4 linked regions of the Roseibium sp. Sym1 genome follow. The protein of the gene in region 3 interacts with the protein of the main gene of each other region in a pairwise test. Links are inferred from orthologs where the notes say so. Each region holds a gene or a part of one and is shown on either strand. Other genes may lie near its edges.

Evidence for each region.
Region 1: the proteins of dnaE (region 3) and O6760_RS19505 interact in binary tests that used the Escherichia coli proteins (3 or more experiments, as listed by UniProt). The link is inferred for Roseibium sp. Sym1 from one-to-one orthologs.
Region 2: the proteins of dnaE (region 3) and O6760_RS04810 interact in binary tests that used the Escherichia coli proteins (3 or more experiments, as listed by UniProt). The link is inferred for Roseibium sp. Sym1 from one-to-one orthologs.
Region 4: the proteins of dnaE (region 3) and dnaQ interact in binary tests that used the Escherichia coli proteins (3 or more experiments, as listed by UniProt). The link is inferred for Roseibium sp. Sym1 from one-to-one orthologs.

Annotation. Positions count from the first base shown.
Region 1 is NZ_CP114786.1:4,291,531-4,298,309, forward strand. Bases 2,376-5,209 are described here. They hold O6760_RS19505 (aminotransferase), read left to right. Parts: upstream 2,376-3,120; coding sequence 3,121-4,299; downstream 4,300-5,209. Other genes in these bases: O6760_RS19500 (SPFH domain-containing protein), read right to left, coding at 2,376-2,948; O6760_RS19510 (asparaginase), read left to right, coding at 4,338-5,209. Outside these bases: O6760_RS19490 (hypothetical protein), read left to right, coding at 145-888; O6760_RS19495 (hypothetical protein), read left to right, coding at 924-1,136; more of O6760_RS19500, read right to left, coding at 1,164-2,375; more of O6760_RS19510, read left to right, coding at 5,210-5,366; O6760_RS19515 (GNAT family N-acetyltransferase), read right to left, coding at 5,527-5,976; O6760_RS19520 (dimethylarginine dimethylaminohydrolase family protein), read left to right, coding at 5,989-6,779. UniProt on the Escherichia coli protein: Shows aminotransferase activity with methionine and histidine as substrates, and to a lesser extent also with phenylalanine.
Region 2 is NZ_CP114786.1:1,059,005-1,065,944, forward strand. What follows is about bases 2,341-5,335. They hold O6760_RS04810 (DNA polymerase III subunit gamma/tau), read right to left. Parts: upstream 4,798-5,335; coding sequence 2,884-4,797; downstream 2,341-2,883. Other genes in these bases: O6760_RS04805 (YbaB/EbfC family nucleoid-associated protein), read right to left, coding at 2,474-2,794; O6760_RS04815 (hypothetical protein), read right to left, coding at 4,899-5,297; O6760_RS04820 (hypothetical protein), read right to left, coding at 5,284-5,335. Outside these bases: O6760_RS04790 (sulfate transporter family protein), read right to left, coding at 1-249; O6760_RS04795 (class I SAM-dependent methyltransferase), read left to right, coding at 674-1,420; recombination mediator RecR, read right to left, coding at 1,666-2,274; more of O6760_RS04820, read right to left, coding at 5,336-5,544; O6760_RS04830 (LysE family translocator), read right to left, coding at 6,055-6,687; O6760_RS04835 (HIT domain-containing protein), read left to right, coding at 6,826-6,940. UniProt on the Escherichia coli protein: Part of the beta sliding clamp loading complex, which hydrolyzes ATP to load the beta clamp onto primed DNA to form the DNA replication pre-initiation complex.
Region 3 is NZ_CP114786.1:4,746,613-4,754,643, reverse strand. The notes cover bases 2,318-6,403. They hold dnaE (DNA polymerase III subunit alpha), read right to left. Parts: upstream 6,022-6,403; coding sequence 2,518-6,021; downstream 2,318-2,517. Other genes in these bases: O6760_RS21720 (cysteine rich repeat-containing protein), read right to left, coding at 2,318-2,384. In the rest of the region: O6760_RS21730 (HalD/BesD family halogenase), read right to left, coding at 1-855; O6760_RS21725 (LysR family transcriptional regulator), read left to right, coding at 971-1,861; more of O6760_RS21720, read right to left, coding at 1,932-2,317; O6760_RS21710 (ABC transporter ATP-binding protein), read right to left, coding at 6,549-7,265; O6760_RS21705 (lipoprotein-releasing ABC transporter permease subunit), read right to left, coding at 7,277-8,031. UniProt on the Escherichia coli protein: DNA polymerase III is a complex, multichain enzyme responsible for most of the replicative synthesis in bacteria. This DNA polymerase also exhibits 3' to 5' exonuclease activity. The alpha chain is the DNA polymerase catalytic subunit.
Region 4 is NZ_CP114786.1:1,657,064-1,663,980, reverse strand. What follows is about bases 1-2,972. They hold dnaQ (DNA polymerase III subunit epsilon), read left to right. Parts: upstream 1-1,115; coding sequence 1,116-1,829; downstream 1,830-2,972. Other genes in these bases: O6760_RS07535 (2-hydroxyacid dehydrogenase), read right to left, coding at 2,772-2,972; O6760_RS07540 (aminoglycoside phosphotransferase family protein), read right to left, coding at 1,866-2,750; O6760_RS07550 (hypothetical protein), read right to left, coding at 656-1,009; coaE (dephospho-CoA kinase), read left to right, coding at 23-610; O6760_RS07560 (shikimate dehydrogenase), read left to right, coding at 1-26. In the rest of the region: more of O6760_RS07535, read right to left, coding at 2,973-3,758; O6760_RS07530 (SH3 domain-containing protein), read left to right, coding at 4,127-4,543; enoyl-ACP reductase FabI, read right to left, coding at 4,615-5,430; fabB (beta-ketoacyl-ACP synthase I), read right to left, coding at 5,441-6,664; 3-hydroxyacyl-[acyl-carrier-protein] dehydratase FabA, read right to left, coding at 6,801-6,917. UniProt on the Escherichia coli protein: DNA polymerase III is a complex, multichain enzyme responsible for most of the replicative synthesis in bacteria. The epsilon subunit contain the editing function and is a proofreading 3'-5' exonuclease.

The sequences.
Region 1 (6,779 bases), 450 kb from region 3 along the record:
TATGCAACCGGATTGCAAACAGGTTGCATACGCGACTTTGTTTCACGTAGGGTTGGTCTTTCAGAGGTCGCGCCGTCGTGTCTGGCGACGCGAAGGAAATGGATGTTTGCCTTGAGCGGTTTTCTTCAGATCGGGAGAATGTAGATGCGCCGGCTCACCCTGTGTGCCTTCATCAGCCTCTTCGTTCTCATTGACGCCGCCCGCGCCCAGGACACGCTGCGCTTTTCCGGTTTCGATGCTCCGAACCTGACACCGAAGGCCGAGCGGATCCTGTCCCGTGCCTATGAAGAACTCGGCATCCGGATCGAGACCGTTATCTCCAGCCCCCGCAGGGCGCTTCTGGACTCGGCCGCGGGAAAGACCGATGGCGAATTGGTACGCGTCAAGATCGCCGGATCGGCTCACGAGAGCCTGATCCGTGTGGATGTTCCGATCATCGAAGCGCGGACATTTGCCTATGCAAACAAGCCGGAGCTGCACGGGAAATCGTTTGGCGAGCTAAAGCACCTGCGCATCGGCCATGTGTCCGGGGCGCGGTTTGCGGCTGAACTTGCCAAAGGTTTTTCCGAGGTCTGGACCGCCGAGACACCGGAACAGCTGTTTGAAATGCTGCTGCGCGACCGGCTCGATCTGGTGATTGTGGGAGAGGGAACCGGCCGAAGGATTGTCCGTGAACGCGAGCTGAAGGACGTGTTCCCGCTGACGCCGTCGTTGCGGACCGTTTCCTTCTACCATTACCTGCATGAAAAACATGCCGCACTGGTGCCGAGGATAGAGGCTGTTCTCAGGAGGCAGCTTGAAGAGGCCAGGGAGGCCAGGCCGGACGACGACGTCCCCGGGGAGGCGGTTCCGGAAGAGAACGTGCTGCACCGGATCGGAATGACCTGATGGGTGCTGTGCGGCTCCAGGATAAGGACTGCCGCATGACGCGCCGTGCTGCCCTGTTGTGTTTGCTGCTGTCGTTTTGGTCCGGGACTGCCTTGCACGCGAACGACCCGCTTGTTCTGTCCGGGTTTGACGCGCCAGGCCTGACACCCGTTGCGCAAGGCCATCGGGCCCTGGTTCCCCGGGTCGAAAACGCCCTCAGGAACGTCATGTCCACGGGCAGTGCCCACAACGGCGAAGGGCCGAGCTGACACCTTCGCCCAGGGGCGCCTGCTCGCTTATTGACCCGCCGGTGAGCGGTTTGCTCCCGCCTGCTGCGCCTGGCCGAGGCTGGCACCAAGCAGGGCCGCCGCGCCGGCGAAGCCGCTGTCGCCACCGACCACCGTGTTGGGGACCAGTTTGCCGACAAGCCCGACCAGTTCCGGTTTGCGTTCCAGCGAGGTCAGCAGCTTTTCAAGCGCCTGCAGCAGGGCGACGCGGTCCTGGCCGAGCACGTCCACCTGGGCCCTCTGGCCGCGCGCGAGTTCTTCCAGGAACTGGCGTTCGGCACGGCCGAGGGCCGCGCGTTCCTGTTCACGCTGATTGGCCACCTGGACCGCGATCTGCGCTTCCACAAGGCGGGGCTGCTCGTCGGCGGTCGAGCGCGCCTGTTCGGTCTCGATGCGCTTCTGCTGGGCATCCGTCTCACGCTCGTAGGCGGTCGACAGCTGGTCCGCAAGTTGAACGCGCAGGCGGGAGACCAGCAGTTCAGGCGGAATGGCCGGTTCACCCAGGCGGATCTCCCTTATGTTCACGCCGGCCTTGTTGCCTTCCACCTTGATCTGCTGCTCGATGGTCTGTTCGATCGCGTCCCGGTTTTCAATCAGGTCGAGCACGCGGGTCGGCCGGACCGTGTAACTGGCCGGCTGCGCCAGTGTGCCGTCCTCGTTCCTGTCCTGGACACGGATCGAGGCGCCGGCGACATTGCGCACGATTGAGCGGATCGCAGGGGTCAGAATACGGTTCTCGATTTCCTGCAGGCCGCCGACAGAGCCGACGACAACCGGCGCGTTGTCGGGATCGACCTGCACCAGGGCACGCAGTTCCAGCGGGATGTCCCAGCCCTCGACCTTGACATAAACCGCCCGGTCGGCGGCGTCGCCCGGGATCTGTTCCTGCACGGATCGCTCGGTCTGCTGGATGTTGCCCTGCTGGTCGACGGACAGGTCGATGATGCGCTTGGTGTAGCCGCCCTTGTATTCCCAGGTTTGTACCCGGGTATCGACCAGGGTCACCTCATAGGCCTGCCGGTTGAGGTAGTAGGCGCCCGGAAACAGCGGTTCCTTCCAGATGCCCACGCAGCCCCGCGGTACCAGGGGCACGGTCAGTGCCTCGCGGGACGCCGTGGACGCGGATACCTCCTCCTCGACGCAGTTGATGCCGGGCTGGCTGACATTGGACTTGACCACGCCGACATGGCCGGCCGGGATGATGGTGGCGTTGGTGTTCTCGTCGAGGCGGACATCGAACAGGTAGCGGTTGAGGCGGTACTGGCCCGGTTTCAGGACTGTTTCCTGCGGACCGCGGAGCCCGCCATTGGTCAGGAAGGTGGCCGCGTTCAGCATCTCGCCGACATTCTCGTCCGAAATGGCAGGCGCCATGAACATGCCCGATGGCATGGCGCTCCCGTCAAGCGCCGTCAGCTGGCCGTAATAGCCTTCCGGAATGGTGATGACGTCCCATTCCTCGAAATCGTAGAGCACGCGGACCAGCGGAATGAAGTGAAAGCCGGGGCCGAGGATCTGGGCCTGGGGGCCTTTTTCGCCGTCGAGCGCGATGATGCGGCCCTCGGGCAGTTCCTTGAAGGCGTAGATGCGCTTGAGGTGGCCGACCTGGTTGGCATCGACAAAGATGAAGGACGTGGACAGCAGCATGAAACCGCCGATCGCAATCAGGACAATCCCCATGATGCGGCTTGCGAACAGCCTGACAAGGCGATGACTGCCGGCGTGGGCCCCCGTTCGGCGCAGCATGATCGCCGCGCCCAGAAAAATCGCCAGAATTCCGATGACCACACCAAGCATTGCATGTCCTCCCGCGCGTGCCACGATCGAGCGTTATCTGATCGCCGAGCTGGCGGAGAGTCAAACGAAGCTTCTGTAAAAATGTCATGTTTTGACGCGCCGCCGCATGAAATTTGCTCGACGGCGCCTCATGTGAAGACTAGAACCGGCAAAAAGGCGTCCGGGAGGATACATGAAACCGACCAATCCGGTCTTTACCGGCATCGACACCACCGTGTTCGAGACCATGTCGCGCCTGGCCATGGCCCATGGAGCCGTGAACCTGGGGCAGGGGTTTCCGGATGTGGACGGGCCGGAAGACATCAGGCGCGTCGCAGCCGAGGCGCTGGTCGAGGGGCCGAACCAGTATCCGCCCATGCTGGGCCTTCCCGCCCTGCGCCAGGCGGTTGCCGACGCCAACAAGCGTTTTTACGGGCTGAACGTCGATCCGCAGAGCGAGGTCATGGTGACTTCGGGGGCGACGGAAGCGCTGGCGGATTGCCTTATCGCGCTGGTGTCTCCCGGGGATGAGGTGGTCCTGATCGAACCACTTTACGATTGTTACCTGCCGATAGTGAAACAGGCGGGTGGCATTCCGGTACGCGTGCGTGTGACACCGCCGGACTGGTCGATGAACGAGGATGCCCTCAGAGCGGCCTTCTCGGAGCGGACCAAGGCGATCCTGATCAACAATCCCATGAACCCGACCGCCAAGGTCTTTTCCGAACGTGAACTGCAGCTGATCGCCGATCTGTGCATCGAGCACGACGTCTATGCGATCTGTGACGAGGTTTACGAGCATCTGGTGTTCGACGGTGCACAGCACCGGCCGCTGATGACCTTCGACGGCATGCGCGAACGCGCGGTGCGGATCGGCTCGGCCGGCAAGACCTTTTCTCTGACCGGCTGGAAAGTGGGGTACGTCACCGGACCGGCCGGGCTGATGGATCCGATCTCCAAGGCGCATCAGTGGCTGACCTTCACCACGCCGCCCAATCTGCAAAAGGCGGTCGCCTACGGCCTTGGCAGGGACGACAGCTATTTCGCCGGTCTGACGCAGGACCTGATGTCCAAGCGCGACCGCATGGCCGCCGGTCTTGCCGGACTCGGGTTTTCGGTTCTGCCTTGCGCGGCGACCTATTTCCTGACCTGCGACATCGGCGGTCTCGGTCTCGGCCGGACGGATGTTGAGGCCTGCGAGACCCTGGTCACGCAGGCCGGTGTCGCTGCCGTTCCGGTGTCGGCCTTCTATGGTTCCGACGCGCCGACAGACTATATCCGTTTCTGTTTTTGCAAACAGGACACTGTCATTGACGAGGCGCTGACACGGCTTGCCGCTTTTCTGACTGCGGCGCGGGCCGAATCCGCCTAGCCTCGAATTCGAGCGACCCTATTGAAATGAGAAACTACATGGACAATCCCGCGCTGGTCGACGTCACCAGAGGCTCCGTGACCGAAAGCGTTCATCGCGGCAGTATTGCCATTGTCGATACGGCGGGCAAACCTGTCTGTGAAATCGGCAATGTCGAAGCGCGTGTGTTTCCGCGTTCCGCCATCAAGGCCCTGCAAGCCCTGCCGCTGGTGGAATCGGGGGCGGCCGATGCGCTGGACCTGTCCGATGCCGAACTGGCGCTGGCTTGCGCCTCGCACAGCGGCGAGGAGGTTCACGCAAATTCGGCGCGCGTCATGCTGATGAAGGCCGGACTGAGCGAGGACGACCTGGAATGCGGGCCGCAATGGCCGCAGCGCATGGAAGACGCGGCCAAGCTGATCCTGGCCGACGAGACACCCTGCGGGCTGCACAACAACTGTTCGGGCAAACATGCAGGGTTTCTCGGCCTTGCCAAGGTGATGGGAGTCGACACCAAGGGGTATGTCGACGCCGGTCATCCTGTGCAGCGGGAAATAAAGCTGGTGATGGAACAGTTGACCGGCGACACGCTGTCGGAGGACGTCTGCGGCACGGATGGTTGTTCCATTCCGACCTACGCGACACCATTGCAGAAATTCGCGCGGGCCTTTGCCGCGTTCGGAACGGGCGAGGGCCTGGAACCGCAGCGCGCCGACGCCGCACAGCGTCTCTACGACGCCTGCATCAACGAGCCTTACATGGTCGCCGGCGCCGACAGGTTCTGCACAAAGGTGATGGAAGGGTTCCGCGGGCGGGTCTTCGTCAAGACCGGGGCCGAGGGCGTGTTCTGCGGTTCGGTGCCCGAACTCGGTTTCGGTATCGCTCTCAAATGCGACGACGGCGCAACGCGCGCCGCCGAGGTGATGATGGCGACGGTGCTGGAAGCTCTTCTGGAGTTGAACGAAGACGAGGCCGCGCTTCTGGACGGGCTGGTCAATCCGCCGATCCTGACCCGGCGCGGGATCCAGGCCGGCCATATCCGGCCGAGACAGGACTTCCTGGCGGCGTTGAAGGCCGCGCTGCCGTAGGGCTGGTACAGAAGTGGCTCACCCAACGACGTCATCCTGGGGAGGACCTTCAGGTCCGTCTCGAAGGATCGGCCGCTTGTTCTGACTGTGCCGCCCATCCTTCGAGACGCCGCTGACGCGGCTGCTCAAGATGACGTCGTTGGGTGTGAATCGAGTTGGGTTAAAGATCCTTTTTCATCAATATCTTGTTGCCGGTTATTGAAGTTTCACTCCATCCAAGGTGACTGTAGAGCGTGACGTTTCCGGGCATGCCCACGTGGGTCGCAAGGTGAATTTCGGTAGCGCCGCCGTCCCGTGCTATGCGCTCCACATGCTCGATCAGGCACCTGCCCAGACCTTGTCCTTTCACATCCGGGTCAACGGCGATGTTCATCAGGTGGGCCCTTGAGCCCTTGAGCGAAAAGATGGCGCAGCCGGTGATCCTGCGGCCCAACTCGGCGACAAGGACGTGATGATCGCGTATGTCGTCGGCAATACCTGCGGAGACATCCGGCAGGTCCGGAAGGTTCGATTTTACCGGTTGATAGGCGCGGTCGATACAGGATTTGAGGGCATCGACGTCTTGCAAACCGGCCTTGCGAATGGCTGGTTGGGCGCTTGTCCTTGTCACTGGAGTTGTCTCATGGCGCATCGCCCCGGCCTGTCCTTCCGTTTCACCCACGCGATCACCCGCACGCCCGCCGACAGTGTCGCCAACGGGATCCGCGCCGTGGATTCAGGTGACCCGAGCGGGGAAAAATTCCGCGAAGAACATGGGCTTTATGTGAAGGCACTGCAAGAGGCCGGTCTGACCGTCGACGTTCTGCCGCCGCTGGAGGCCTTTCCCGACAGCTGCTTTGTCGAGGACCCGGCCTTCTGTCTGCCGGAGGGGGCGATCCGGTTGCGTCCCGGCACGGCGAGCCGGGAGGGCGAGGGGCGGGAAATCCGGGCCGCGCTCGTTGCCCGCTTCGGCAAGGTGGTCGAACTGCCGGGCTCCGGTCATGTGGACGGTGGCGACGTGCTGATGCTCGACGATGTCATCCTGATCGGCCTGTCGGCGCGCACCGACCGGGAGGGCGCGGACGCCTTCGCGAAGCTGCTGGGCGAGTGGGGCTACAAAGCCGAGGTCTGCGAGACACCGGAAGGCGTCCTGCATTTCAAGACGGCCTGCTCGACGCTCGGGGACAATGTCATCCTGGCCACAAGGGCGATGGCCGACAGCGGTTTCTTCGGTGACCGCAAGATCGTGCAGGTGGCTGAAGGCGAGGACTATGCGGCCAATGTCATCCGGGTGAACGACGTGGTGCTGGTGCCGGAAGGCTATCCGAAGACACAGGCGGCGATCGAGGCGGCCGGGTTCAGGACCGTCGTCCTGCCGACACACGAGGCCCGCAAGGTCGATGGCGGCCTGTCCTGCCTGTCGCTGCGGTTCGC
Region 2 (6,940 bases), 3.7 Mb from region 3 along the record:
CAGGAAACCGAGGGCGAAGACGGCGCCGATGCCGGTCAGGATCGAGATCGACCACTCGATCCAGCCGACCCAGCCGGCGCCATTGCCATATTCGGTCGCCGCCACACCGAGAAAGTGGGTGACCAGCCATTGCAGCACGATCCAGATCACCACCAGGATGCCGAGCGTGAACCCGAGCATCTTCCAGAAAATCGCGCGGAACGGCGGCTCGAACACCTCGGACATGGCACGGGCAGCGGCTTGGAACATGACACCTTCGTGATTTGGATTGCGACCGCCCCGACATAGGGGGCGGAGTGGATCGGCGCAAGGGTGGGCGTTAGATCTGCCGGGGTGTTGAGCGATCGCCACCTGGACTTTCGACTATCGCGGCTGTCACCCCGGCCAAGCGAAGCGCGAGCCGGGGCCTACTCGCATAACCGCTTGCTGAAGCAATCGGAAGGATTTCCGAGAGCGGAAACGCACCAGCAGCTCTCTGGAAATGAGTGGGCCCCGGGTCTCGCTTCGCTCGCCCGGGGTGACACCGCGGATGAAGCAAGACCCTGGGGAACGTTGAATTGTGAAGTGGAAGGTAAACCGTTATCAACTATTCGTTGTATACGTTCTCGAAGAACACCAGTTTGGTTGTATCTTGTCCTGCCGGTTTCTTTTGCTCTCTTGCCCCGGAGCCCACATGACACAACTTCATACGCATGCCGATGGCACCGCCGCTCCTGCCCACGCCTCAGAAGCGCTCGACATGTTCCAGTATGAATGGGGCATCTACCAGAAGCTGGTGCGCGCCAACGGGATGCATCACCGGGAACTCGGCCAGATCCTGCGCCGGCTGATCGAGACCCGCTTCGACCGGCCATTCACCTTTCTCGACCTCGCCTGCGGCGACGCCAGCCTCGCCCGCTGCGTTCTCAAGGGCAGCAAGGTGACGCGGTATGACGGCATCGACCTGTCCCGGCCGGCACTGGAGTGCGCCGCCGATGTCATGGCGGGTGTTTCCTACGCGGTGACCCTGTCGGAAGAGGACATACACGACGCGGTTCTGCAGAGGCCGCAAAGCTGCGACATCATCTGGTGCGGGTTTTCCATCCACCATCTTCGGCGCGACCGGAAGCGGGAGATGCTGGCGAGCCTTCACGAGGCGCTGAAGCCGGGCGGGATCTTCGTGTGTGCCGAGCCGATCTGCCGGACGGGCGAAACACGTGCAGACTTTACCAAGCGCTGGGAAAGCGAACTGCGCCGCAGGTTCTCAATCCTGACGGACACCGAATACGCCCATCTCTGGAATCACATCCGCACCTGCGACTATCCCGAACCGCCGGAAGACTGGATTGCCATGGGGGAACAGGCAGGCTTCAGCCGCGTCCAGGAGCTGTTCCGCTTTCCCGGGGATCTGTTCTGTTCGGCGTTTCTGTTCGAACGGTAGGAACAAAGTGAAACGCTGAACTTCTCTCCTGTGTCATCCCCGACAAGCGAAGCGCAATCGGGGACCCATTGGTTTCCAGAGGCAATGGAAGAGGCACAGCATTGCCGGCTGACAGCGCTCAAATCCAGACCTCTTTCCGGGAAGCGATGTGGATTGGGTCCCGGCTCAAGGCCGGGATGACCGCCGGGGTGGTTTAGGACGTCAACAAAGCCCCGGTAGGCGCGACTTTTTCAGAAGTAGGGCCCTCAAACCCGCGTGCGCGCTCTCAGCGCTTGCGCCAGCGTGCCTTCGTCCAGGTAATCCAGCTCGCCGCCGACCGGCACGCCATGGGCAAGGCGGGTGACGTTGACATCAAGGTGGGACAGCTGGTCCATGATGTAGTGGGCCGTCGTCTGGCCTTCGACCGTGGCGTTGATCGCCAGGATGACCTCGTTGAGATCCTCGGCGCCGCAGCGCTCGATCAGGGAGGCAAGGTTGAGGTCTTCCGGGCCGACGCCGTCGAGCGGCGACAGGGTGCCGCCGAGCACATGGTAGCGGGCGTTGATCGCCCCGGCCCGTTCCAGCGCCCACAGGTCGGCGACATCCTCGACCACGACCAGCACGCCCGGATCCCGTTTCGGGTCGGCGCAGATGGTGCAGGGGTCGCAGGTGTCGACGGTGCCGCAGGTGGAACAGATGCCGATGTCGCGGACCGCGACACCCATGGCCTCGGCCAGCGGCACCAGCAGCTGATCCTTCTTCTTGATGAGATGCAGCGCGGCGCGGCGGGCCGAGCGCGGCCCGAGCCCCGGCAGCTTAGCCAGGAGCTGGATCAACCGCTCGATTTCCGGTCCCGCAACTTGTTTTTGCGCCATATGTTTCTCTTCAAAAGAGCTTTCACAATCAGGAGGGGTCTATCCCCTCACCCGGGCCTGCGGCCCGACCTCTCCCATTGGGAGAGGCTACATTTTTGCGGATTTGCGGCACGCTCCGGTCCCTTCTCCGCGTCGGGAGAAAGTGGCCAGCTGGGCCGGATGAGGGGCAAAAGCCGGCAATTTCCCGCAGCACCTGACCTCAGAACGGCAGTTTCATGTCGGCGGGAAGGCCGAGGCCGCCCATCAGGTCCTGGGTCTTTTCCTGGATTGCCTGTTCGACCTTGGCGCGTGCTTCCGTGTGCGCGGCAATGATCAGGTCTTCAAGGATTTCCTTTTCGTCCTCTTTCATCAGGGACGGATCGATGGCAAGGCTCTTCATGTCGCCCTTGCCGTTGAGCGTCACGGTGACCAGGCCGGCGCCGGCACTGCCCTCGACTTCGATGTCGACAATCTGTTCCTGAAGCGAGCCCATCTGCTCCTGCATCTGCTTGGCCTGCTTCATCATTTTCAGGAAATCCATCGGATCTCTCCTTTACTCGTCCGCAGCGGCGCCCTGCCGCGCGTCAAACCCCATCTGGGAACTGCATTTAGAAGAACAAGGTGTTCCGATCAATCGTCTTCGTCATCGCCGAGCGCTTCGCTCAGCAGCGGATCACTGACCATGGGATCCACCATCGCCGCCTCGTCCTCTTCCGTGACCTTGACAGTAACATCGACAACCTTCGCCCCGGGGAACGCCGCGAGCAGGGAGGCCACCGTCGGATGCGACTTGGCATCGGAGAGAAGCTGCTGCTGGTTGGCTTCATTCTCCTCGTGGATGGTCGGCCGGCCCTGGGTCCGGGAAACCACGACGAACCAGCGCTGGCCGGTCCACTCGGTGAGCTTGCGGCCGAACTCGCCGGCAATGTCGGCGGGCGCATCCTCTGTCGGCTGGATCTCGATCTTGCCCGGCTCGAATTTCACCAGCCGCATCTGCCGCTGGATCGCCACCTTCATCGGGATGTCGCGCTTTTCCGAAGCCAGCGCGGAGCAGTCATGCAGGTTTTTCAGGTTGTAGGCGGGCGCGGCCGGCGCTTCGGGCTGCGGCGCCGCCTGAGGCGAGGCCTGCGGCGCCGGCAACCCTCCCTGGATGGCGGAGAGCTGCGGACGGGCCGAGGCCTGCATGCTGGGACCGCTGCCGGAACCGCCGGAAGTATGGGACATGCCGACCGCCATGGCCTGGCCGCCACCACCACCGGAGGGCGCCGCACCGCCACCTGAAGGCGCGCCGCCTGCCTGCGGCGTCTGCCCGTTCCGGATCTGCGCCATCAGCTCGCCCGGATCCGGCAGGTCGGCGGCATAGGCGAGGCGTACCAGCACCATGTCGGCGGCGGCCAGCGGCTTCGAGGCAGCATGGACTTCCTGAACGCCTTTCAGCAGGATCTGCCAGGCGCGGGACAGGAGCCGTACGGAAAGCTGATCGGCATATTCGCGCCCACGGGCGCGTTCGGCTTCCGTCACCGACGATTCGTCCGCGGATTTCGGCGCCACTTTCATGCGCGTGACCAGGTGGGTGAAATCGGCCAGGTCCGTCAGCACGATCGCCGGATCGGCACCGACCTCGTATTGCGCCTGCAATTCACCGAGGGCCTCCTCGATGCGGCCGGCCATGACGTGGCCGAAGAGATCGATCACCCGGGCCCGGTCGGCAAGGCCAAGCATCTGGCGCAAATCTTCCGCCCCGATGGCCCCCGAACCATGGGCCATGGCCTGGTCCAGCAGGGACAGCGAATCGCGCGCAGAACCCTCGCCGGCCCGCGCGATCAGCATCAAGGCCTCGTCGGTGATCTGGATGCCTTCCGCGTCCGAGATCCGGCGCAACAGGCCGGTCAGCTTGGCCTGGTCGATCCGGCGCAGGTCGAAACGCTGGCAGCGCGACAGGACCGTGATCGGCACCTTGCGGATTTCGGTGGTGGCGAAGATGAATTTCACATGTTCCGGCGGCTCTTCCAGGGTCTTCAGAAGACCGTTGAAGGCCGCGTTCGACAGCATGTGCACTTCGTCGATGATATAGACCTTGTAGCGCGCCGTCGCCGGACGGTAGCGGGCCGCGTCGATGATCTCGCGAATGTCGTTGATGCCGGTATGGGAGGCGGCGTCCATCTCGATGACATCGACATGGCGGCCTTCCATGATCGCCTTGCAGTGGGTGCCTTCCTCGGTCAGCTTGACCGTGGGCTTGTCGGCACCGCCCGGCACCTCGTAATTGAGGCCGCGGGCAAGAATGCGGGCCGTCGTTGTCTTGCCGACCCCGCGCACACCGGTCAGCATCCAGGCCTGTGCGATGCGGCCGGTGTCGAACGCGTTTTCCAGGGTCTGGACCATCGGCTCCTGGCCGACCAGGTCCTCGAAGGTCTTGGGCCGGTACTTGCGCGCCAGCACACGGTAGGCGCCATCGCTCGGCGCGGGCGCCGCCGCGCCGCCGCCGCTCATCAGTCCGGGCGCCTCGGCGCCGCTCTCATCCGGAAAACCAGTCTCGTCCATGAGCCGCACCATACCCATTTTTTTGCAAAGTGGGACGGTCCTTTGAAAGTTTTTCTGTGGTTGGTTTGCTCACGCGTGCGGACCGGAGAGGATTTCCCGCCTCATGCCTGAAACCGGTCCGGCATCAGGAACTGCTGCCGTGCCCGCGGCGAGGCCATCCGGCTGTCCGAATACCAGGTCGCCATCAGCGATCTCGAGGTCAGATCCGGGTTCTTCTCCAGAAATTCGGCAAAGGTTTCGTGCGCCGTTTCGGCCATGCGTTCCGACAGCAGACCGAGAAAGGCCAGCGTGATCGTGACATTGAACTTGTCCGGTACGCCCGCTCTCGCGGCGACGTCCTGCAACGCGCGGCCGTAGCGCTGCGCCGCATCGAGGAATTCATAGCGCTGCAACATCTGGCAGGCGACACCGATATGATCGACATGGGTGAAGCCCCTTGCCTCGAGCACTCCGGCCTCGAAACGGTCGGTCATTTCCGCATAGTTCCTAAGATCCGTCATCCGTTCCGTCCTTGAGCTTGTGACTGTCCGAAGCGGTCAGGTCGAGGTCATAGACACTCTTCAGCTGTGCGATCTTGCCGAGCGTTTCCTCCGAGAAGGGCCGCTTGTTTTCAAAGGCGTGCAACGCCAGGCCCTCGATAAGATCGCCGAGTGACATGTCGAGATGCTCCGCAAGCCCCTTGAGCACTTTCAGGAGCCGTTTTTCAACACGGACCCCGGTCTGAACACGTTCAATCGTTTTCGTCATTTTGGTATATTGGTACCAAGATAACATGCTGTCAACATGGAAGCGGAAGCACATGCATTGGGCGGCAGAGGCGCTTGCAGGTGTCACCCCGGACAAGCGCAGCGCAGATCCGGGGCCTACTCGCAGATCTGCTTGTCGAAGCGGCTGAAGGGGCCACGGCAGCAAAACGCATGCTTGGAGAATTCAGAACGACTTCTCTGGAAATGAGTGGGCCCCGGATCTCCCTTCGGTCGTCCGGGGTGACGCCGAGGCATTTTGCGGCCGAAAAAACAAAAAAGCACCGCGGTGATCCGGCGGTGCTTCCAGCAAAGCTTCGAGGCTTTTGAATTGGGTGGGAGGCTGGCACGGCGACCCGTGCCGAGGCTCGTTAGGGCTGCTTCCTTCCGGACCTGACCCGGTTGGCGAGTGGCTCGTCCACCACCAACCTCCCGAGCGCCTTATATCAGATGCCCCCGGGGGTTTGGCAAGAGGGCGGCTCTGGTTTTTTGTTTGCCGGAAAAACGCTGTTCCTCAAGGACGCAGGGACGCCAGTTTCAGACCGAAACCCATGAAGACCAGGCCGGTGACGCCCTTCAGCCAGCGCTGGAACGACGGATCCCGGGCCGCCCTGCTGATCCGGGCCAGAAGCACGATCATGGCCGCGAACCAGAGCGCATTGATCAGGGAATGCAGCGCGACCAGCGACATCGCCGACGAGACGGCGCCCTCGCCCGCCGGGATGAACTGCGGAAACGCCGCCAGGTAGAACATCGACACTTTCGGATTGAGGGCATTGGTCAGGAACCCTTCGCCGAAAGCCTTTGCCAAAGTGCGTTTTCGCCGCGCCGGCAAGACATCCGGGGCCAGCGTCTTGCGTGACAGGGCTTCGCGGAGCGCCTTCAGGCCAATCCAGAACAGATAGGCGGCCCCCAGCAACTTGACCACGAAGAAGGCCTCGGCCGAATGCACCAGAATCACGGAAATTCCGAGGATCGACAGCGTGCCATGGAGAATGAAGGCGGTCACGAAGCCACCGATATTGGCAAAGGCGGCCAGCCGGCCGGACGTCGGCACGGTCTTGGCGATCAGAACGCCGTTGGGACCGGGCGACATGACGAGCAGGCTGGCGACAAGCACAAAACTCAATACCGTTTCGAGGGACATGAAAGAGCACCCGGAGTGTGATGTGGCACGTGAAGGCAGGTGTGAATAAAGGTTCACTTCGAGCCGACTCTAGCCATATGGTGGGCAAAAGCAATCCGCGGCCGCGACCGCGCCGCCTCTCACTGTCTGGATGCCGACATGTCGTTTTTCGATCTCAATCCCCGCCTTGAAGGCGACAGCTATTTCGTCGCCGACCTGCCGCTTTGCACCGTCCGGCTGATGAAGGACGCCAACTATCCCTGGCTGCTTCTGG
Region 3 (8,031 bases):
GCGGACAACATCCTTCTTCAGCATCTCTTCGTGGATCGGCGCCATCCGGCCGAAAATGGCGCGGGCACGTTCCGGCCGGCCGATGAAGCCGGGTTCGCGGGCATAGGCGAAGATCACGGTGTGCCGTTCGCGTTCGCCCTCGACCGGGCTGACCCGGTGGAGCGAATTGCGGCCGAAGAAGATCTGCAGGTCACCGGGCGACAGTTCCAGCATCTTCAGGGCCGTGTGGTCACCATCGAGAATCCGCTGAACGCCCTCGAAGTTCTCTCCCTGCGGACCGCGGATGCCGGGCGCATACTGAAAGATACCGCCTGCGAGCGGCTTGCGCGTCTGCATCGAGACGATGAAGTCGTTGCTGTCGAAATGCCAGGGATGCTGCCGTCCCTCCTTCAGGACGTTGATGACGAGATCCGCCAGCGGATCGGCGAATTCGTGGATCTCCGGCTCGCCCACGACCGCGGCGATGAAAGCCTTGAAGGCGGCATCGTGATAAATGGTGCGGACGATTGTATCCGGTGCGATTCGATCGCCTGCGACAAAACCGTTGGTCCTGTCGTCGAACCGGTTCTTGGGATGCGCCGGCGGCAGGCCCGGATCGGCGGCGGAATTGTAGGGATTTGTCTCCGTCTCGTTGATATGCGCGTTGGGGGACAACCGTTCCGTTTCGGCTTCAAGCCGCTCCAGCATGGATGGCAACACGAAGTCCTTCAGGACCACACAGCCGTCACCGGCCAGTTGCCGGCGGCAGGTGGCCACCAGCTGCTGTCCCGCCGCGGTTTCCAGCCTGTCGACCGGGTAGCGCGCCAGGTCGATACAATCCTCCAGGCTGAACTTGAATATCTGCGTCTCGCTCATCAGCACCGTCTCCTTCGGTTCGGGCGACCTCATCTTGAAGCCGACCGTAGAAGACCTTTTTCGATGCGGGAAACGAGTTATTGATATTCTTTCTATGAGTAATTTTAATAGATAAATGGACAGCGATCTTCTCAAGGCCTTTGTCACCGTTGCCGACACGGGCGGCTTCAGTGCAGCCGCCAAATTGCTCAACCGCACCCAGTCGGCGGTCAGCCTGCAGATCAAGCGGCTGGAAGAGCATCTTGGCACCCGTCTCTTCACCCGCACGAGCCGAACCGTGGCGCTTACGCCCGGCGGCACCAGGCTTCTGCCTTTCGCACGCCAGCTGCTCAGCCTGCAGCAGGACGCCCGGACGGCCCTGAACCGGGACACGCCGCTCGAGCGCATCCGCTTCGGCCTGACGGAAGAACATGCGGCCGCGTACCTGCCGATCCTGCTGGCGAAACTCGCGCGGACCCATCCGGAGGTACAGGTCGAGGTTGTCTGCGACATTTCCTCAACGCTCGTGGAGCAGTTCCGGGAGGGCAAGCTGGATCTGGTGCTGGCCGTCAGGCATCAACCGACCCGGACCGGCCGTGTCCTGGGAGTGGAGCCGATGATCTGGGTGGCACATGAGACCTTCGACCTTGGCGATGGCATGGACCTGCCCCTGGCGCTCAATCCCGACGGCTGCATCTTCAGGGCGCATGCCCTGGCCGCGGTCGGGCGAACCGGGCGGCCCTGGCGGGAACCCTATGTCAGCCAGTCTCCCACCGGCGTCAACGTCCCGGTGCAGGCCGGCCTGGCGATCACGGTCAAGACACCGCGCAGCATTCCGTCCGGCTGCTGCGATATCGGCAGCCGATTCGGCCTGCCCGCCCTCGGGCTGGCGGAAATCGAGCTGCATGTGTCTCCGGCCCGCATTAGCGACGCCTTCCAGGATCTGGTGCGACTGGTGGAAACGCATTGTCGTGCAGGCCAGGCAGGAAAACGTCCCGCGGAGGGCCATGTTGCGTCTGGCGCCTGAAGCAACCGGGAACGCAAGCGCTGCACTTCGGGACAAGACATTCCGCCGAGCAGGGCCCTGGCAAGATCGATCACCGGCCCCCTGTCAAAATCGCCTTCGCCTCGGCATGACAGGATTTGCCGATACGGTTGGACCAGGCATAAAGACAGGCCAGTATACGGTCCGTCGCCGAGCCGACTCCGCCGCAGTAAGTCTTGATATCCCCGGCGCAGACCCGCCTCAATTGGGTGTCCCCGGCCGATCCCTTCAGGCTGTTCAGGCTGGAAGGCACCATTTTCCTGAAGGTGCCGCTGCTGGTGATCTTGGACAGTTCCGGTTTGCAGGTGCCGGAAATCCGGTTGTCATGGGCAAACAGGCAGGCCGAGATTCGGCCACGGCCTTCCGGGACGCCTTTGCACAGGGACGCAACATCGACCTTGCAGGCGGTCATCAGGGAATTGGCCCGCGCCGAACCGGCCGGTGCCGTAGTCAGAGGAATTGCCAGAGCGGCGGCGAGCACCGCCGTGTTGAGAATGCAGGCCATTTGCGCTCACCTTGAAGGTTGCAACGGCCCCCAGCCGACATTTTGTTTTCTGCACGAATTTTAGCGCATCACCCTGCCCTGCGGAAGAACAAGATCCGGACAGACTTTCGCTCCGCCGTCTTTCCCGGTGCACTCACGCCATCTGGACATCCGTCACGCCGGGGACTGCTTTCAGCGCACCGGCGATTTCCGGCGACAGGCGGAACCGGCCCGGCAATTTGACCTCGACCTCACGGGCGCCGTTTTCCAGGAGAACGATCACCGTGACATCGCCCTCCCCGCGCACCTGAAGATGCTTCGTCAGGCTCTGGATCGGGCGTTCATCCCGGACGAAAACGCGCATGCTCTTTTGCAGCCGCGCCGCCATTTGGTCGATCGGGTCGACCTGTTCGATCCGGAGTGAAGGCTCGTCATCGCGCATGTCCGCTCCGACGAGCACCACGACCGAGCGCCCGGCCTGCAGCACGTCCCGGAACTGCTCGAGTTTCTCCCGGAACAGAAGCGCCTCGTATTGGCCGGTGGCATCGGACAGGCGGGCAATGCCCATGCGCATGCCCGTCTTGGTCTTGCGTTCCTGCATGGAAACGACCGTGCCGGCCAAGCGCCCGTGCGATGCACCCTGCTTGACCGCCTCGGCGAACTGGGTCCAGGGCTGCGCCCGCATCTTTTTCAACACGGAGGCATATTCGTCGATCGGGTGGGCGGACAGGTAAAAGCCGATGGCGGCATGTTCGCGCTGCAGCTTTTCCTCGTTGGTCCAGCCATGAACGTCGTCGAGCTGCAACGGCTCCTCGCTGTCGCTGCCGCCGAAGAGCTCGTCCTGGCCGAGCGTCCGGTTTTCTTCCGAGCGCTGCGCCAGCCCCATGATCCGGTCAAGCCCTTCGAAGACCCGGGCCCGGTTTGGCTCCAGCTCGTCGAAAGCCCCGGCCGCCACCAGGTTTTCCAGCGTGCGCTTGTTGAGCGCCCTTGGCGAAATGCGCCGTGCAAAATCGCCGAGGCTCGTGAAGGGCGTATCGCCGCGCATATCAACGATATGCTCCACCGCCTGTTCACCGACGCCCTTGATCGCCCCCATGGCGTACAGGATCTTGCCGTCGGCAACGTCGAAATAGACCTGGGACCGGTTGATCGAAGGCGGCACGATCTCGATGCCCATGCGCCGCGCTTCCTGGCGGAAATCACCGAGCTTGTCGGTGTTGCCGAGATCGAGCGTCATGGACGCGGCCATGAACTCGACCGGGTGGTTCGCCTTCAGCCAGGCGGTGTGATAGGAGACCAGCGCATAGGCGGCGGCATGCGACTTGTTGAAGCCGTAATTGGCGAATTTCGCCACCAGGTCGAAGATCGTTCCGGCCTGGGTTTTGTTGATGCCGCGTTCCACCGCGCCGTCGACGAAGCGGGCGCGCTGCACTTCCATTTCCGCCGCGATCTTCTTGCCCATCGCACGCCGGAGAAGGTCGGCTTCGCCGAGCGAGTAGCCGGAAAGCACCTGGGCGATCTGCATCACCTGTTCCTGGTAGACGATGATGCCGTTCGTCTCCATCAGGATCGGTTCGAGCAGTGGATGCAGGCAGTCCGGATCCTGTTCGCCGTGCTTGACGGCGTTGTAGACCGGGATGTTCTCCATCGGGCCCGGACGGTAGAGCGCCACCAGGGCGATGATGTCCTCGAACCTGTCGGGCTTCATGCCGGCGATGGCACGGCGCATGCCCTGGCTTTCCAGCTGGAACACGCCGAAGGTCTCGCCCCTGGCAAGCATCTGATAGGTCTTCAGATCGTCGATCGGTAGCCCCGCCACATCCACGTTGATGCCGCGGCGCTCGATCAGCTTGACCGCGGTATCAATCACGGTCAGCGTCTTCAGGCCGAGGAAGTCGAACTTCACGAGGCCCGCATCCTCGACCATCTTCATGTTGAACTGCGCCACCGGCATGTCGGAACGCGGATCGCGGTAGAGCGGCACCAACTGCTCCAGCGGCCGGTCGCCGATGACCACGCCGGCGGCGTGTGTCGAGGCGTGGCGGTAGAGCCCTTCCAGCTTCTGCGCCATGCCCAGAAGCCGCTCGACGATTTCCTCTTCCCTTGCGGCCTCGCGCAGGCGCGGTTCATCCTCGATCGCCTGACCGAGCGTGACCGGGTTGGCCGGATTGGCCGGCACCAGCTTGCACAGCCGGTCGACCTGGCCATAGGGCATCTGCAGCACACGGCCGACATCGCGCAGCACCGCGCGCGCCTGCAGCGAACCGAAGGTGATAATCTGAGCCACCTGCTGACGGCCGTATTTTTCCTGGACGTAGCGGATCACCTCTTCACGACGGCTCTGGCAGAAATCGATGTCGAAGTCCGGCATCGACACACGTTCCGGGTTGAGGAAGCGCTCGAACAGGAGCGAGAAACGCATGGGGTCCAGGTCGGTGATGGTCAGCGACCACGCAACCAGCGAGCCCGCGCCGGAGCCACGCCCTGGTCCGACCGGTATGTCGTTGTTCTTCGCCCATTTGATGAAGTCGGCAACGATCAGGAAGTAGCCCGGGAACTTCATCCGTTCGATGATGCCGGTCTCGTAGTCGAGGCGTTCCCAGTAGTCCTTTTCCTCCAGCCCGGGCGCCAGTCCGTGGGCATCAAGGCGCGCCTGAAGGCCCTCACGGGCCTGCCGCTTGAGTTCCTCGGCTTCCGCGCGTTCCGCTTCTTCCGGATCGGCATCGGCCCCAGCGAACCGCGGCAGGATCGGCGCCCGCTTGAGCGGCCGGAAACTGCACCGCCTGGCGATCTCGACCGTCGAGGCAAGGGCTTCGGGCAGGTCCGCGAACAGCGCGCACATCTCCGCGCGGCTCTTGAAATAATGTTCCGGCGTCAGGCGGCGCCGGTCATCCTCGATCAGCACCCGCCCTTCCGAAATGCAGATCAAGGCGTCATGGGCCTCATAATCCTCGCGCTTGGGAAAGAAGGCCTCGTTGGTGGCCACGACCGGCAAATCAAGCTCGTAGGCGAGCGACAGGAAGGCGTCCTCTGTCTTGCGCTCCGCTTCCATGCCGTGGCGCTGGATTTCGACATAGCACCGGCCCGGAAAACGGTCCGCAAGGACTTCAAGGCGGTTCCTGGCGAGATCCTTTCTGCCGGCAAGCAGCGCAGCGCCGACCGGTCCGTTGACCCCGCCGGTCAGAACGATCACACCCTCGGATTTCGAAAAAAGATAGCTGGCGGATACATGCGGCCGCAGTCCGGTTTCGGTATCGAGAAACGCCCGCGAGCTGAGCTCCATCAGGTTGCCGTATCCGGTCTCGTCCATCGCGATGAGCACGACGTCCGCAAGCGCGGGCTCGCCTTTGCGGCTGCTTTCTAAACCGTCGTCGAAAAAGATCGAGAGCTGGCAGGCGGTAATCGGCTGGATCCCCGCGCCCCACGCTTTCCCGGAGAACTCCTGGGCGCCAAACAGGTTGTTGGTATCGGCGATTGCCAGAGCCGGCTGCGCATCGGCCTTTGCCAGGTCCAAAAGCTTCTTGATCGGCAAGGCGCCTTCAAGAAGCGACAAGGCGGAATGCACCCTCAGATGAACATAGCCCGGCCCCCCGGCCCCATTCCGGCCGGCTGCATCCGTTTCAGCGGATAGAGAAGAAACATCGGCGGGACCAGGCATAACGGCACTCACGGCTTGTTCTGAGAATCAGAACCCAAGTGAACCCGGTCCGGAGCCGCCTGTCGAGGCGACAGCAAGGTCGTCCCCGCTGTTCTTTGGATTCGCAACGCCGACCCGTAAACGGGACATGCGCCCCCTCAACAAGCAGCAATTGCGGCACCTGTCAGAGAAGCGATCAATTCATGCAGCGGAGCAGACCTGCAAAGGTATTGTCAATTGACGGAAAAAAGCACGTCGCCCCAAACTGCGAGTGTGGTGCAGAAACAGACGAGAGATCCGAAAGCGGCAAAATCACGAGCGATATGGAACATCACATCCTCCAACCCTTGCTGATTGCGTAAAAGGACTATGTTCTAATTTTGTTCTCTTTGCAAGCACTTTTTGTTCTCCTTGCAAACAGGCAAATCAAATTTGCTGAAAACTTGGGGTTTTCGCTTTGTTCACGACCGCCTGAGCAGCTCGACGGTGACCGGTTTTCGCCTGCCGGGCCAACGGGCCGAAGCCAAATACCGGTGGTCCTGACCCGGCTAAAGGGCCTTCACGAGACCGTTCTCAAGGGTGATTGCCCGGTCCATGCGCCCGGCAAGTTCCATGTTGTGGGTTGCGAACAGGGTGGCAACGCCGGACGCCCGCACGAGCGCAGACAAGGCATCGAAGACATAGGCGGCCGTGTTCGGATCGAGATTGCCCGTCGGCTCGTCGAGCAACAGGATGCGCGGTGCATTTGCCACGGCGCGCGCGACCGCGACGCGTTGCTGTTCACCGCCTGACAATTCCGATGGCCTGTGCAGTCCGCGCTCACCGAGCCGCAGGTAGGAGAGCAGTTCATTCGCGCGCTCGGCCGCCACCTTCTTCGGCAGGCCCCGGATCATCTGCGGCATCATGATGTTCTCCTGCGCCGTGAACTCGGGCAGCAGGTGATGGAACTGGTAGACGAAGCCGATGTCGTTGCGCCGGATCGCGGTGCGCTCTACATCATTGAGTTCCGAACAATTGACCGGACCGAGGAACACGTCGCCCTCGTCGGGGCGCTCCAGCAGCCCGGCGATATGCAGCAAGGTCGATTTTCCGGTGCCGGAAGCTGCGACCAGCGCAACCATCTCCCCCGCCTCGATCCGAAGGTTGGCTCCGTTGAGAATGTGCAGTTGACGGTCGCCTTCCTCGAAGCTGCGCGCGATGCCGGAAAGCTCGAGCGCTGCGGGAGCGAGGCCCGGTGCGCCTTGCGGATCAACGGCCATGTCCATCTCCCGTCTCCCTATTCATACCTGAGCGCTTCGACAGGATCGAGCCGCGCCGCGCGCCATGCCGGATAGACCGTCGCCAGCAGGGACAGGACCAGGGCCATGACAAGCACGGTCGTGGTTTCGCCGCTGTCGATTTCCGCCGGCAGTTTCGACAGGAAATAGAGTTCCGGCGAGAACAACTCGGTGGTCGTCATCCAGGAAACGAACTGCCGGATGCTCTCGATGTTGAGGCAGACGACCAGCCCGAGAACAAATCCCGCCAGCGTGCCGACACAGCCGATGCTGGCCCCGGTGATCAGGAAAATCCGCATGATCGCGCCGCGGGTTGCCCCCATGGTCCTGAGGATGGCGATGTCCTTGCCCTTGTCCTTCACCAGCATGATCATGCCGGAAATGATGTTGAGCGCAGCCACCAGAACGATCAGGAACAGGATGATGAACATGACGTTGCGCTCCACCTCCAGGGCGGAAAAGAAGGTCACGTTGCGCTGGCGCCAGTCCGTCACGAAGGTGGGTCTGTCCGCGCCCTCCTCGATCGCCGCCTTCATGATACCGACACTGTCCGGGTCGACCACGTAAAGCTCGACCCCGGTTGCCTTGGTATCCATGTTGAAATAGGCCTGCGCCTCCTCAAGGGGCATGAACAGGAAGGTGGCATCATATTCGCTCATGCCGATCTTGAAGATCGCCGTGACCGGGTAGGCCTTCAGCCGGGGCGTTACGCCCATCGGGGTCACACTGCCGCGCGGCGAGATCACGGTAATGT
Region 4 (6,917 bases), 3.1 Mb from region 3 along the record:
TGGAAGACCTGGGGGTCGTCGCGTGATCCGGATCGGCCTCACCGGCTCCATCGGCATGGGCAAGTCGACCACGGCGAAGATGTTCGCCGCCGAAGGCGTGCCGGTCCATGACGCCGATGCCACGGTCCACACGCTCTATGCCGGCCGTGCCGCGCCGCTGATCGAGGCGGCCTTTCCGGGGACGACCGTCGGTGGCAAGGTCGATCGCAAACGGCTTTCCCCGCATGTGCTCGGTAATCCCGAAGCGATGAAAAGGCTCGAGGCCATCGTGCACCCTCTGGTGCGCGCGGAAGAACAGGCTTTTCTGGACACGGCCCGCGCCGATCGCCGGCGCATCGTCATGATGGACATCCCGCTCCTGTTCGAAACCGGCGGCGACAGGCGCGTCGAGGTGTCGGTGGTTGTGTCGGCCGCCGCGGAGATCCAGAGACAAAGGGTTCTGGCCCGGCCGGACATGACGGAAGAGCGGTTCGAGGCCATCCTGGCCAAACAGATGGCTGACGCCGAAAAACGGCGGCGGGCACATTTCCTGATCGATACCGGCATGGGCATGGCCCCGGCCCGGCGCCAGGTTTGCGCCATTCTCAAGGCGCTGGCGGGCTGCGGATAACACGCTTCGGTCAAATGACGTCAATTGACCGGAAAGCGCTCCAGCTCAATCAAGTCCCGGAATTTTCGAACAATAGATATCTTTCGTGTTCCGCGTTTCGAAGCACTCCGATCCGGCTTCGATATCGGCCGGAGCGGGAATTTCCACCGCCGGCTCCCCGTTCACGGAGTTGCCGTAATTGCTGAGTTTGATCTCGGTTGTGTCTCCGCTCTGCCATGTCAGCAGGTAAATTGCCGAAAATGCGTTTGCGGAAACTTCGATGGTGCAGTCTTCGACCGTGAGGCTGTTGCCGGCAAGCAGGGAACAGGTTCCCTGGTGGCGCTCCGGGCCTGCGGCATTGGCGGAAGCCGCCAGCGAGGCAATCAAAGCGCTGCACGCGAGACATAATCCAATATTCATGACCGCCTCCGTCTGAAACCGGCTGAACTCCGGGGAAAACCAGCATGCGGTCTTGCCTCCAACCGGTCAACCTGCACAGTGAATCGAAGAGACAAGGGCCAGGAACATGCGTGAAATCTCCTTCGATACGGAAACGACGGGTCTGAATCCGCGCGGCGGCGACCGGCTGGTGGAAATCGGCGGGGTTGAGCTTTTCAACCACATTCCGACGGGCAACTCGTACCACGTCTATATCAACCCGCAGCGGGACATGCCGGAAGAAGCTTTCCGGGTGCATGGCCTGTCGGCGGAATTCCTGTCGGACAAGCCCCTGTTCGAACATGTCGCCGACGAGTTTCTGGAATTTGTCGGCGATGCCACGCTGGTGATCCACAATGCGGCCTTCGACATGGGCTTCATCAATGTCGAACTGGAGCGCGCCGGCCGGCGGATCATCCCGAACACCCAGGTGCTCGACACCCTGGACCTTGCCCGCCGCAAGCATCCGACCGGGCCGAATTCCCTCGACGCACTTTGCTCGCGCTACGGCATCGACAACTCCAAACGCGTCAAGCACGGCGCCTTGCTCGACGCGGAAATCCTGGCCGAGGTCTATCTGGAGCTGATCGGCGGCCGTCAGACCGCGCTTGGCCTGGTGACGGAAGAAGAGCAGTCGGACGCCGGCAGCATGTCCTTTGAGCCCGGCGAACTCGGCACCTTCAACGCCCGCCCGCGGCCGGCACCCTTGAAACGACCGCTTCTGGATAGCGAACTGGAAGCGCACAAGGCCTTCATCGAGCGCATGGGCGAAGATGCGCTTTGGGGAAAATATGGCGGGTAGGCCGCGTGCCTGCATAACGCGACCGTTCCGGATCACCTATCCTAGCAACCACCGCACCGTCTCGAAATGCCGTTTTGAGCCGCCCCCTTCGAATGCCCAGGTCATTGTTTGTCCGATGGTCCAGAGGCGGGCCCGCTCGCGGTCCAGCGAGAGCTCCACGGACAGCCTGTCGAGCCGGTACAAGGCAGCTTGCCTGGAATGACCGAACTCGGGGCTGCGTATGATCGGGCTGAGAGCAAAGGCCGGATCCCCCGCGAGCGGTTTCGGGTCGATCGCAAGCCAGTCCGCGCGTTCAGCGGAAAGAATATTGTGTCCGTGCAGGTCCTGGTGCAGCAGCACCCGGTCGGTTTCAGCGGCACACAAATCGGACAGCGCGGTGACCGCAGCGTCCACCAGCCTCTGTTCACAGGGTTTTCCCGCTTTCAGCCAGTTCGTTTCCAGAGCGGTCAGCCAGCGTCTGGCCTCGTCTTCGAGCCCTGTGAAAGGTGCGCCGGCGGGGACAAGCAGCTGGTGCAGCAGATCCGACACGACACCAAGATGATCCGCAAGCGGATCATCGGCGAGAAAAGCACCCGGCGTGCAGCGTTCCAGGAGCAGCGCATTGAGATCCGGCGCATGTTCCAGCAACCGGATCGCGCCATGTCCGTTCCAGAGTCTCAAGGCGTCCGCCTCGAAGCGGCATTCGCGGTCAGGATATTGCAGCTTCAGAACGGCTTCTTCACCGTTGCGCCGGGCCGGCACAACGTAGGAAACATTGCCGCCTGAAAAGGCGTCGCCTATCCAGTCAAGTCTGAAACGGTCGCGGCTGCTTTCCAAAAGGTGAGGCAAACCGGCGAGCCATGCGTGCCCGCGTTCCGTCTCATTCAACCAGAGCAAGGTCTCCGGGACCCGGAATGCGGATCCGGTCGCCAAATCGGACATGCCGGAAACCTGGCCGGACGTTCAGAGCATCGACGGCAGGACCCGGTCCGGCGGGCGATGACCGTCCATGAAGGTCTTGATGTTGATGATGACCTTTTCGCCCATTTCGATACGGCCCTCGATGGTTGCCGAGCCCATATGCGGCAGCAGCACGACATTCTCCAGCTTGACCAGCTTGGGATTGACGGCCGGCTCGTGTTCGAACACGTCGAGGCCTGCCCCGGCAAGCTCACCGGCCTCCAGCATGCGGATCAGGGCGTTTTCGTCGATCACCTCGCCACGTGCGGTGTTGACCACATAGGCGTCCTTTTTCAGGAGCTTCAGGCGCCGGGCGGACAGAAGATGGAAGGTGCCCGGTGTGTGCGGGCAGTGAATCGACACCACGTCCATGCGCGCCAGCATCTGGTCGAGGCTTTCCCAGTAGGTCGCTTCCAGTTCTTCCTCGACGGCCTCGGCCACGCGGCGGCGGTTGTGGTAATGGATCGACATGCCGAAGGCCTTGCCGCGGCGGGCAACGGCCTGGCCGATGCGGCCCATGCCGATGATGCCCAGCCGTTTGCCCCAGATTCTGTGACCGAGCATCCAGGTCGGCGACCAGCCGGCCCAGTCGCCGCTTTCGATTGCCTTGATGCCTGTGGCAAGGCGTCGCGGCACGGCCAGCATCAGGGCCATGGTCATGTCGGCGGTATCCTCGGTCAGGACACCGGGCGTATTGGTGACGTTGATGCCGCGATTGTTGGCGCTGACCACGTCGATATTGTCGACGCCATTGCCGAAATTGGCGATCAGTTTCAGATTTTCACCTGCCTGGGACAACACGGAGGAATCGATCCTGTCGGTCACTGTCGGCACCAGCACATCGGCTGTCCGGACCGCTTCCACAAGCTCGGCCTGGCTGTAAGGCCTGTCATTTTCGTTGAGTCGTGTTTCGAAAAGTTCGCGCATTCGCGTTTCGACCACCTCCGGAAGCTTCCGGGTGACTACAACGACAGGCTTCTTTTTCGCCATACCATTTGCCTTTCGCGCTGCGTTGAGGACTTGTTAACCTCAACGGTACCACCTTGTCGCTGCGCGTGACGCGAGCGGAAGAGACCACACCCTTTCCTTACCAGATGGTCCGGCAGAAACAAGGGATCGGTTTCATTCGTCACGGATTACCGGGCTGACGGGATCGGCAAGCTGGTTTTCGCGCAAAATTTTCGGTACAGGTTTGCTCACAAAAGCGATCAATAACAATTGGACTACCGGACATAATGGCTTTTACGTACTCAGCATCCCGGCTCTTCCTCTGTGCGATGGCACTTGTTCTCGGGCTGAGTGGTGGAGCAACCTCCGCGCTGGCCCAAGGCAGCGGGACCAGGGCGACCGATTTGCCCTTGCCGAGATTCGTCAGCCTGAAGTCGGACCGGGTCAATGTCCGTGTCGGCCCGTCTCGGGAGCACAAGATTGCCTGGACCTTCGTCCAGTCCGGCCTGCCGGTGGAAATCATCCAGGAATTCGAGAACTGGCGCCAGATTCGCGACTGGGAAGGCAAGCAGGGTTGGGTCTTCCATTCGCTGCTGTCCGGACGGCGCACGGCGCTGGTGACCCCTTGGGAAAAGAACGACCGCACACCGCTCAGGGCGCGGTCGCGCTCGGACGCGGACATCGTTGCCGAACTCGAACCCTTCGTTCTGACTTCGGTCGATGAATGTGCCGGCGGCTGGTGCCGGGTCAATGGCGAGAATTACGACGGCTGGCTCGACCAGACGCGGCTTTTCGGCGTCTATCCCGACGAAGTCGTCGACGACTGACGACGGACGAAGTCGAACCAAAAAAGGCGGCCAACCGGCCGCCTTGTTCGTTTGTCGGTTGATCCGCGAAATCAGTCCGCCTTGACCTCTTCCTGAACCTTCAATTCGTTCAGGCGCGGCATCGACATGATGTTGTAGCCGCTGTCGACAAAGTGGACTTCACCGGTCACGCCACCGGAGAGATCCGACAGCAGGTACAGGCCGGTGCCGCCGATCTCGTCCAGGGACACGGTCCGGCACAGCGGCGAGTTGCGTTTCTGGAAGTTGAACATCAGCCGGGCGTCGGAAACGCCGGAGCCCGCCAGGGTGCGCACCGGGCCCGCCGAGATCGCGTTCACCCGGATGTTCTGCTCGCCATAATCCACCGCCAGGTAGCGGACCGACGATTCCAGCGCCGCCTTGGCAACGCCCATGACGTTGTAGTTCGGCATCACCTTGGTGGAGCCGCCATAGGTCAGCGTGACCAGCGACCCGCCATTCGGCATGATCGCCGCGGCCCGCTTGGCGATTTCGGTGAAGGAAAAGCACGAAATCATCATGGTACGGGAGAAATTCTCGCGCGTGGTGTCGGCATATTTGCCGCGCAGCTCCGACTTGTCGGAAAAGGCGATGGCATGCACCAGGAAATCGATGCTGCCCCATTCGGCCTTCAGCGTGTCGAACACGGAATCCACCGATGCGATGTCCTCGACATCGCAGGGCAGCAGGATGTTCGAGCCGACGGATTCGGCAAGCGGCTTGGTACGGCGGCCGAAAGCCTCGCCCTGATAGGTGAAAGCAAGCTCCGCGCCGTGGTTGGCGAGTGTCTTGGCAATGCCCCAGGCGATCGAATGGTCATTGGCAACGCCCATGACCAGGCCGCGTTTGCCCTTCATCAATTCAGACATTCAAAACTCCTCAGCCGTGGTAACGCGACAGTGCGAGCGAGGCATTGGTGCCACCGAAGCCGAAGCTGTTGGAGAGCACCGTGTCGAGGCCGGCGTTGTCAACGCGTTCCATTGCGATTTCACCCGGCTTCAGGGCCGGATCGAGCTCGGTGATGTTGGCGGAGGCCGTGATGAAATCGTTCTGCAGCATGAGCAGGCAATAGATCGCCTCCTGGACACCGGTGGCGCCGAGGCTGTGGCCCGTCAGCGATTTGGTGGAAGACACCGGTGGCTGAGCCTCTCCGAACACCCGCCGGATTGCCTCGATCTCGCCGATGTCGCCGACCGGCGTCGAGGTCCCGTGAGAGTTGATATAGTCGACCTTGCGGTCACCCAGGGTCTCGATGGCCAGGCGCATGCAGCGTTCGCCGCCCTCGCCGGAAGGTGCCACCATGTCGTAGCCGTCGGAATTGGCCGCATATCCGGTCACTTCGGCGTAGATCTTGGCGCCGCGCGCCTTGGCATGTTCCAGTTCTTCCAGCACCACGACCCCGCCGCCGCCGGCGATGACGAAACCGTCGCGGGTGGCGTCATAGGCGCGGGCCGCGGTCTGCGGCGTGTCGTTGTATTTGGAGGACATGGCACCCATCGCGTCGAACAGGCAGGACAGGGTCCAGTCGAGTTCCTCGCCGCCGCCGGCGAACATCACGTCCTGTTTGCCGAACTGGATCTGCTCCGTGGCCGCACCGATGCAATGCGCTGAGGTGGAGCAGGCCGAGGTGATGGAATAGTTGATGCCCTTGATCTTGAACGGTGTCGCCAGACAGGCCGAGTTGGTCGAGCTCATGCCGCGGGTCACCATGAACGGGCCCATGCGTTTGGGCGAGCCCTTTTCCAGGACGATCTGGTGCGCCTGGAACAGGTTCTTTGTGGACGGACCGCCGGATCCCATGATCAGGCCGGTGCGGGTGTTGGAAACGTCGCTCTCTTCCAGACCGCTGTCGGCGATGGCCTGCTGCATGGAGATGTAGTTATAGGCGGCGCCGTCACCCATGAAACGCAGCTGGCGTTTGTCGATCAGCGAGGGAATGTCGATATTCGGCATGCCGTGAACCTGGCTGCGAAAGCCGTGTTCGGCGTAGTCCGGTGCAAAGCTGATACCGGACTTGCCTTCGCGCAGGCTGGCCAACACTTCTTCTGCATTTGATCCGATGGAAGATACGATTCCCAAACCGGTGACGACAACGCGTCTCATTGCGGTCTCCTATGTCCTTTTCAGCGCGGCGTGGCGTTCAGGGGTCAGTGGCCTGCCGGCAGGTAGATAATATGCAAACCGGCGCTTCCAGTCAGAAAGAAGCGCCGGCAAAACAGTTGATTGTGGCTCGAGGGCGTCAGGATTTCGCCAGCCCCACGCGCAGGTCCGTTGCCTTGTAGATCTGTTCGCCGTCCGCCTTGAGCCAGCCGTCGGCGATGCCGAGCACCAGGCGGCCCTTCATGATGCGCTTGAA